One region of the Arthrobacter sp. StoSoilA2 genome, then DNA from elsewhere that is predicted to be linked to it. Evidence: riboswitches for the same ligand, from Rfam matches in the RefSeq annotation. Region 1 holds a riboswitch; the other holds the start of a gene.
What was found. A riboswitch is a leader RNA that binds a small molecule or an ion and turns the genes downstream of it on or off. The one in region 1 is predicted to bind cyclic di-AMP.

Region 1 (4,521 bases):
CTGCTGACCGAGCCCAGGAGACGCCCGACAAAGCCACCACGGCCACGGCTGCCAAACACGAGGAGTGCAGCGTTCGCAGAGAGGTCAAGGAGGACACCCGCGGCATCCCCATTCTCCACTGACGCATCGACGTCAATGTTGTAGCTTGAGACCTTATCCATGGCTTGCTTGACGATTGCTTCCGCGCCCTCGCGGATCACGGAATCGTCCACGGTGGCGTATCCGCCGTCGAGGCCGGACGCTGCGAAGATGGGCACCGAATAAGCCGTGACTATATGCAGGGGAAGTTGGCGCCGTTCCGCCTCACGCGCAGCCCATACAAGGGCGCATTGACCATGCTCGGAACCGTCCACTCCGACGACGATTCCACCAGGCGCCACAGCCTGGTCCCCGCCGTCCCGTGGTTCTTCAATGTGTCTGCCGTGCTGGTCCATGGGGCCCGCCTCTCCACCTACTGCTTGATGTTCCGGCCATTCTGCCAGAGGTTCTCCATACCGGTGATCCTTTGCTGGCGCGCAACCAATAGCCGGGGCCGAAGAAACCCTCGGGGTTCTCCTTCCAATGCCCACTATTCTCGGTTGGCAATGCCGAATCAAGGCGACTTTGGGCTATGTGGATAACGGTCCGGGCTCGGTTTCCGGCACGCTCACCACGCGCCGGGTTGCGCTGCGGATGAACATCCAAAACACGCTGTCGCCGAGGCTATCCATGGCAGAAAAAGTTCGGTAGTGTTCGAGTCACCGAATGGCCGGCAAAGGTGTCCCAGGACACAACCCGGCCATTTATTTGCGGCCGCTTGGGGAACTCGGACGCGATCCAGCGCGCTGCCGAAAGGCACACACGTCAAGGAGGAACCCAAGCAGTGTCACTCACTCCTGATTCCGTCACGGAACGGACTACCACCGTGGTGATCGGCACCGGCCTCTCCGGCCTGGCTGTTGCCAGCGAGCTCAGCCGCTACGGCGTCGGTTCCATCGTGCTGGATGGCTTTGGTTCTTTATCGACCACCGGACCAGCGGTCCACACGGGAATGCTCCAGCGCTGCGACGCAGCAGACCCCGCGGCAATGCAGGAGCGCAACGAGATCCTGCGCCATTTGCGCAACTACGCCGCCAGCCATCACTTGGATGTCCGCACCACCACACGCGCTGTCCGGCTGGACTTCCTGGGTGGCGACTCGTCGTTGCAGCTTGGATACGGACCCGTCGCAAGCCTGACCACGGGCAGTCTGAGGGCTGGGATGAGCGTCTATGGCCCCCTTGAATCCACCCCACGTCAATGGGCCGTGCATACAGCCAGCGGGGTTCTCCTGGCAGACCACATCGTGGTGACGCGCTGCGCCCAGAGCCAGCTGCGCCGAATGCTTGCCGATCTGGGAATCGCCATAGGCCAGAACCTCGTGGCAGCCATGCGTGCAGTCGGGATGCACTTGGTGGGCGTTGGGGAACTTATTACACCCACGCCCAAGGAAGTACTACGGCAAGCCAAGGCAGTGGGGCAAGCGATCTCATCCAAGGTGGCCCTCCCCGCCGGGCCGGGCATCGCCCTCGCGTAGAACCTGACCTGGAGCCTTTACCTGGAACCCTGCGCGTAGATACCTGGCAGAGAACCCTGGCCTTGAAACGATCGAGCCAACCAAAGCATGTTCCTAAAAAGAACAAAAATTAACCCAAAAGGCCGGCGCCTCCGAAGACATTTGTCCTCGAAAGCACCGGCCTCTGAGTTGGAGCGTGAAGCTTAGGCGCCAGCGCGTACGTACGTGATGGGGCCGGTTGCGGTGAGCCAGCTGATCGGGTGGATGCCCGTCTGGTTGCCGTTGATGCCACCGCTGATAGCCTGGCCGTTGCCGATGTAGATGGCTACGTGGCCGGACTGGACGATCATGTCACCGGGCTGGGGGTCGCTGACAACCTTGCCGTAGTTCAGGAACTGCATGGGTGCGAGGTCGCCAACCGGGATACCTGCGGAGCCGAGGGCCCGTTCCACCATCGCGGTGCAATCCTGCATGATGCCGATCTGGGCGTAAGCCGAGGCGACCATGGCAGCGTTGATGCCACCAACAGCCGGAGCTGCAGCAGGCGCGGATGCCACGGGGGCGGTAGCCGTAGTGGTTGCAGCGGCCTGGACGGTAGCAGTTGCGGGAGCCTTCTTGGCCGCCGGAGCCGGAGCAACAGGAGCCGGCTTTTCAATGACGGGAGCCGCTACGGAAGCAACCGCGGGGCGCTCGAAGTTGATGGTGGCCGTCGATGCGGCCGTAACAACCTTGGTGGGACCCTCGGTGACGGTCTCGGCGACAGTTGCAGGGCTGGAGTCGCGCTGAACAGGGGTCTCTGCTGCGTGGGCAGCGATGGAGCCCGTGAGGACCAGGCCTGAAGCTGCTGCGATGACAGCGGCTTGGCGACCTGCGCCGGATGCGTTGCTGGCAACAGCCTTGGAGATGGAGATGAACGGATTAGGACGTACGCTGTCCGCCTTACGACGGCCGCGAAGAATGCGTGAAGACATGAAAGAGCCTCTCCCGATGCCTGCGAGGTTAGCTGTCGGATTCGGATGGGAGTCACCCGGCCACTATCCCCCGCTGTGCAGCGGAAGCTTCGTGACTTCACCCCAAGGCGCGCTCTGAAAGCGGGCCAAAATGGGTTCCCCGTCTCTGCCGTAGGTTTGTCTGCGAACGGATTCCGGACTGCGGCAGAGCTAGGCAATCAGACCGGAATGCCCGTTACGTGGAACAGGCACAGGTACAACCGTACGGGAAGATCACCCCAAAGTCACATTTACGTAACGAGCAGTTCGTTTTTGGCGTGTCGCAGTAACCGTTTCGAGATCTTCGCAAGTATGTAGAAAACCCCGCTATTCCGGGGAATTTTCGCCATCCGGGTCGTTGGGGGCCGCTAGCTTCTTCCGGGCTGTAACAGCGAGGAAGATCACGAGACCGATCGCCACCACAGCGAGGCCAATGATGCTCCAGGGGAAGGGCTGGGAAGCTGCCGGAGCCGCCTGAGTATTTTCCGTACCGGGGGCCGCTGTGCCCGCCGTCGGAACAGCCGCCGAAGCCGGGGAGGAGGCACCTGCCGAGCCGCTCGCCGTCGTCGTGCTTGTGCCGGAAACTGTGAACTTGAAGTTTCCCTCGATCGGGTGGGAGTCTGAACTGACCACACGCCACACCACGGTGTATTCGCCGGCTGGAGCGCCCTGACGCAGCTTCTGGACAGCCCTGTTGTCGATGATTTCCACTGCGCCATCTGCCCAGTTTTCGCCCCCGGCGGTGACGGTCACGCCGGAACCGATGGCCAGTGGCTGGTTGTTGAACGTGATGGATACCGACGCCGGCACTTCAGCCACCCGGGCACCGTTGGCCGGAGTTGTTGATTCGGCGACGTCGTGCGCGGAGGCCGGAGCAGCTCCAAGCAGCAACGCGGAAGCGAAAGCAAGAGCGGCTACGACGGCGGCCAGAAGCGGGCGGATGGTACGCATGGGGCGGTTTCTCCTAGTGTTGGCTTCCTTACAGACTAGGCGAACCGTTCCAGCACCCCACATTGGCGGGCATAGGATTTGAGAGCAAACTCCCCCGATCCCCGGAGACCTTCATGCTTAAACAAGGTTCTGCAATCGACCGCTACTTCAAGATCTCCGAGCGCGGGTCCACATACTCGCGGGAAATCCGCGGCGGCTTCGCGACCTTCTTCGCCATGAGCTACATCGTGGTGCTGAACCCGCTGATCCTCTCCGGGGCAGACTCGAGCGGAGCATCGCTCGGCTTCACGGCCGTAGCGGCAACCACTGCCTTCGTTGCGGGCATCCTCACGATCCTCATGGGCGCCTGGGCGAAGCACCCCTTCGCCGTGGCAACGGGCCTGGGAGTGAACGCATTCGTCGCCGTAACGGTTGCCTCCCACCCGGAACTGACCTGGCCGGACATGATGGGGCTGGTGGTGCTTTCGGGTGTCACCATGCTCATCCTGGTACTCACCGGATTCCGCACCGCCGTTTTCAGGGCCGTCCCGGAAGCGCTCAAGACGGCAATCGTGGTGGGCATTGGCCTGTTCATCGCCTTGATCGGGCTGGTCAACGCTGGTTTTGTCCGACGCATCCCGGATGCCGCCGGCACCACGGTCCCGCTGGGCCTTGGCGTGGATGGCAAGCTGATGGGCTGGCCGACGTTGGTGTTCGCTGTCGGCCTGGTCCTGACCATTGCGTTGGTGGTGCGAAAGGTCCGCGGGGCAATCCTGATCGGCATCGTGGTGTCCACCGCCCTGGCCGCCATCCTCGAATTCACGCTTCACATTGGTCCCAGCTTCGACGGTAAGAACGTCAACCCGCGTGGCTGGTCACTGGTGGCGCCGACGCTTTCCGAATGGGGCGCCCCGGACCTCTCCCTGATCGGCAAAGCCAACCCCTTCGGAGCTTTTGAACACCTCGGTTTCGTGGCTGCTGCGCTGTTGGCGTTCGTGATCCTCCTCAGCATCTTCTTCGACGCCATGGGCACTATGGTGGGCCTGGCCAACGAGGCAGGAACCGTGG
Region 2 (4,521 bases), 450 kb from region 1:
CAACGCAAACGGTCGCCGCGTCGCACTCTCGGCAGAAGACAAGCAGATCCTGCTATCGCTCCCCCGCGACAACCGGCCCGTAGACCGTTCATTGTCCAACGGCGACTATCGGCTGGTGGCAGTTGAGACCAACTACGGCGATGTGATTGCGACAGGCCTGCCGTTGGCTGACAAGCAAAATGCCGAGGCCTCGCTGGTATGGACCATGGTGTTTGTTTCACTTGGCGGCCTGGTGCTGATCGGCCTCGCCGGCACCGTCATCATCCGCCGGACCATGCGGCCACTGGAGCAACTCTCGGAGGTTGCAACGAAAGTATCGCGCCTTCCCCTCGACGCCGGTGAGGTGGCACTCGCGGTGCGCGTACCGCCGTCGGCCGCTCATCCTGGAACTGAAGTTGGCAGCGTGGGCCACGCTTTGAACCAAATGCTCAACAACGTTTCCAGGGCCCTGGAAGCCCGTCAGGAGAGCGAAACCAAGGTCCGGCAGTTCGTTGCCGATGCCTCCCACGAACTTCGGACACCGCTGACCGCCATCCGTGGATACACCGAGCTGCTTCGTATGACGGAGAACTTCACGGAGGACGGCAGGAAGTCGCTGGCGCGGGTCCAGAGCCAGTCGGAACGGATGACCACGCTTGTGGAGGACCTGTTGTTGTTGGCGCGCCTGGATGAAGGCCAGCCGTTGAAGGTCACGGATGTGGACCTGACGCAGCTGGTGATCGAGACAGTCAGCGACGAAAAGGTGATGGCACCGGACCACATCTGGAAGCTACAACTCCCTGACGAGCCCATTACGGTGCGCGGGGACGCAACCCAGCTGCATCAGGTGCTGGCCAATCTGCTGTCCAACGCCCGCAAGCACACCGATCCAGGTACCACGGTGGTCGCAGGCGTCATGCTTTCCGCCGACGGTAGCGCGGTGGTCACCGTCACGGACAACGGGCCTGGTATTCCGACTGCTTTCCAGGGGCGAATCTTCTCGCGTTTTGCCCGGGCTGACGCGGCGAGATCGGGGTCGGAAGGGACCTCCGGATTGGGCTTGTCAATCGTCGAATCCATCGTCCAGGCGCATGGCGGCAGTGTGGAAGTAACGTCCCAGCCGGGACGCACGGAGTTCACTCTCCGACTCCCCGCAGCTTTGAACGAACGCATATAACGAATCAGGCAACATGACTCGCCGTGAACGTGATCTCTGTTACCCAAATGTGACTTAAGCCGAAACCTCCTGTACCTTCGAAAGGGTGGGTCGCCCCTAACTGGCCCACACCCGGGATGCGCCGAGCTCTGCCACTTCCCGGAGTTCCGTTCTCATTCGAGGCAGAGACGGGGGACCCAGAGTCTCCGGGCACAGTACTTTCCTTGCCCTTGGGGTGAAGCCGCAGCTACGCGCGCGGCCGGATGACCTCATCCGAACCCGACAGCTAACTCCGCAGGCGCTGAGAGGTAATCACACATGTCTGAATTCAACGATCAGACGCGCCCTTCCGCGCGTCACCGTGACGATCACAACGCTCCCCTGACGAAGTCGCAAACCGTTCTGAAGAACGCTGCACGCCGCGGCAAGACCGGGCAACGAATGTCCGTTGTTGCAGGAGTCGTTGCCGCAGCATTGGGCGTCGCATCGCTTGGCCAGGCCGCAAACGCCGCATTCAATCTCCCCGAAACGAGCCGGGCGTCCGAGACGCAGGCTACCGCCCAGGCCAGCAACAAAACAGCTGAAATCTCAGCGTCCTTGGATGCTGCTGCCAAGAAGGGCGCTGCAGACAGGGCCGCTGCAGACCAGGCAGCTGCGGCACAAGCCGCCGCCGAAAAGGCTGCGGCCGAGAAAGCCGCCGCCGACCAGGCAGCTGCCGCACAGGCCGCCGCCGAAAAGGCTGCCGCTGATGCAGCCGCCAAGCAGGCTGCCGATGCCGCCGCTGCTGCAGCCGCAGCCGCAGCCGCCACTCCCAAGGCCGTGGACGATCCCGCCGCTGCCAAGGCATACGCCGCCAGCATCCTCGCCAACTACGGCTGGGGTCCGGGTGAAATGACTGCCCTGAACACACTGTGGGAGAAGGAATCCAACTGGCGGACCACCGCGACCAACACCTCCAGTGGTGCCTACGGAATCGTGCAGTCATTGCCCGCTTCGAAGATGGCAACCGCAGGCGATGACTGGCTGACCAACTACCAGACCCAGATCAAGTGGGGCCTGAACTACATCAAGGAACGCTACGGCTCCCCCTCGGCGGCCCTTGCCTTCCACTTGGCCAACAACTGGTACTAAGCCGACTCAATAAGCAGGCTTGAGCCCACCCCAGCGGGCTCAAACCATGCAGGGCCCGATTGCCGCCCCGCTTTCCGCCGTTCGCAGCAGTACTGATGCGCCCGGGCGGGAGGCGGGGCGGTTTTCGCGTTAAATGTGCCTTCCGGGTTTCACACCCACTTGCACCTGACGTTGCGTCAGGACTTAGCGTTGTGCCCATGACGGGAACAACAGGATCCGGGCCGTGGAGCATCGGTGAGCTGGCCACAGCATGTGGTGTCAGCGTGCGGACGCTCCACCACTACGACGAGATCGGGCTGCTGTCCGCAAGCCAAAGGACATCGTCCGGTCATCGCAGGTATTCGGAGGGCGACCTACGCCGGCTATACCGGATCAGATCGCTTCAGATGCTGGGGCTTCCGCTCGCGGCCATCGGCAAGGCGCTGCAAGCGCCCGAGGATGATCTGGAGTCCCTTCGGGGCCTCCTCCAACAGCAGCTGGTCCATGTGCAGGAGCACGCCCGGCAACTCCAAGCGCTCCAAAACCGTTTGGGCGAGCTGTTGTCACGCATGGACGGACACGCCATGCCCACCCCTGAACAATTCATGTCAACGTTGGAGATGATTACCGTGCTCGAAAACAACTTCACAGCCGAACAACGCCAGCAACTCGCGGACAAGCGGGAAGAACTCGGCGCAGAAAAAGTCGAAGCTGCCAAGAAGCAGTGGGCTGCCCTTGTGGAAGAAGGACTGGCGCACGTCCAAGCCGACAGGCCCGTCACGGACCCCTCAGTCCAGGAATGGGTGCGCTCATGGGACGGCATAGGTTCCATGTTCCACTCCAGTGAGGACACCAAAGCCGCAGCACGTGCAACCTGGCAGGAAAACAGCCAGGCCATCAGCGCGGGACTGCCGTGGACCGCTGAGCAGCTGGGCGGGTTGATGGCATACCTGGAGAAGGCGCGCTCGGCCTTGTAACAGGACGCCTCTATGCTTCCGGTTCGGCCTCTGCCGCACCTCGAACGGCTGCGATGGAGGCAGCTACGTCACCTGCGTCCGTGGACCAGTTACTCACCGAAATTCGCAGGATATCGCGTCCGCGCCACGAGGAACCGGACATCCACACAATGCCTTCGGCCATGAGCCGCTGAGTAACGCGGCGTGTGCGGTCATCACTTCCGAAGACGACCGATACTTGCGTGAAAACGACATCGTTGAGAATTTCCACGCCCGGGATACCAGCGAGGCCTTCCGCCAACGCGCGGGCGTTTGCTGCAAGCCTGTCCACCATGGCAATGACTCCGGACCGGCCCAACTGACGGAGGGCAGCCCATACCGGGATGCCCCGGGCCCTACGGGACAGTTCCGGAACTTTGTCGAACGGATCGCCCAGTCCGGTCTCCGTTGCAATGAGGTAGCTCGTGTGGACGCTGAAGGCGCGTCTCAGCGCTTCCGGCCGGGAGACGATGGCCAAGCCACAGTCGTACGGGACGTTCAATGTTTTGTGGGCATCGGTGGCCCACGAATCGGCTGCCTCTACTCCGGCCAGCCGCCCGCGCAGTTGTGGGCTGACCGCAGCCCACAATCCAAATGCGCCATCCACATGCACCCAGGCCTCGCGGTCATGGGCTACAGCAATGGCTTCGGACATCGGATCGAACGCTCCGGAATGCAGATTGCCTGCCTGCAGGCACACGAGGGAAGGGCCGGGTTGTTCATCCATGGCATCCGCGAGTGCCTCCGGCAGGATCCTGCCTTGATCGTCAGTGTCCACGGGAACGCAGGCTCCCAGCCCCAGGTACCGCAGGGCGAGGTCCACGGCGGCGTGCCGTTCGCGGCCTGCAAACGTGGTGATCCGGGGCGCCCCGGTCAGGCCCAGGTCCGCGAGGTCCCACCCTGCCTCGTCCATCAGGTATTGACGCCCGGCAGCCAGCCCGGCGAAGTTGGCGGTGGTAGCGCCAGTGGTGAATCCGACGTCGGACCCTCGCGGAAGATCCAATAACTCCAGGAGCCACGCCGCTGCGGATTCCTCGATCGCGGCGGCGGCCGGGGTCGCAAACCTGAGCCCGGCATTTTGGTCCCATGCCGAGACAAGCCAATCTGCAGCCATGGCAGCGGGCAACGTCCCGCCCATGACCCAGCCGTAGAAGCGTCCGGACTGGATTGCCATCAACCCGGGCTCAGCCAATGCGGCGAGCTCATCTACTACGTCAGCCGCGTCCGTTGCTTCATCGGGAAGTCTCGAAAGAAGGCTCGAAGCGACTTGGTCGGCGTCGG

Region 2: it holds a riboswitch for cyclic di-AMP, as region 1 does, so the genes downstream of both, LDN82_RS03960 (hypothetical protein) here and LDN82_RS01800 (NlpC/P60 family protein) in region 1, are expected to answer to the same signal.

What each region holds. Positions count from the first base shown of each region.
Region 1 is NZ_AP024643.1:368,452-372,972, reverse strand. Features, by position in the region: gene LDN82_RS01810 (universal stress protein) at 1-434, opposite strand, end outside; gene LDN82_RS01805 (FAD-binding protein) at 863-1,555, shown strand; gene LDN82_RS01800 (NlpC/P60 family protein) at 1,738-2,505, opposite strand; cyclic di-AMP (ydaO/yuaA leader) riboswitch at 2,509-2,701, opposite strand; gene LDN82_RS01795 (copper resistance CopC family protein) at 2,851-3,474, opposite strand; gene LDN82_RS01790 (NCS2 family permease) at 3,588-4,521, shown strand, end outside.
Region 2 is NZ_AP024643.1:820,540-825,060, reverse strand. Features, by position in the region: gene LDN82_RS03965 (HAMP domain-containing sensor histidine kinase) at 1-1,156, shown strand, start outside; cyclic di-AMP (ydaO/yuaA leader) riboswitch at 1,266-1,450, shown strand; gene LDN82_RS03960 (hypothetical protein) at 1,454-2,266, shown strand; gene LDN82_RS03955 (MerR family transcriptional regulator) at 2,464-3,222, shown strand; gene LDN82_RS03950 (pyridoxal-dependent decarboxylase) at 3,233-4,521, opposite strand, start outside.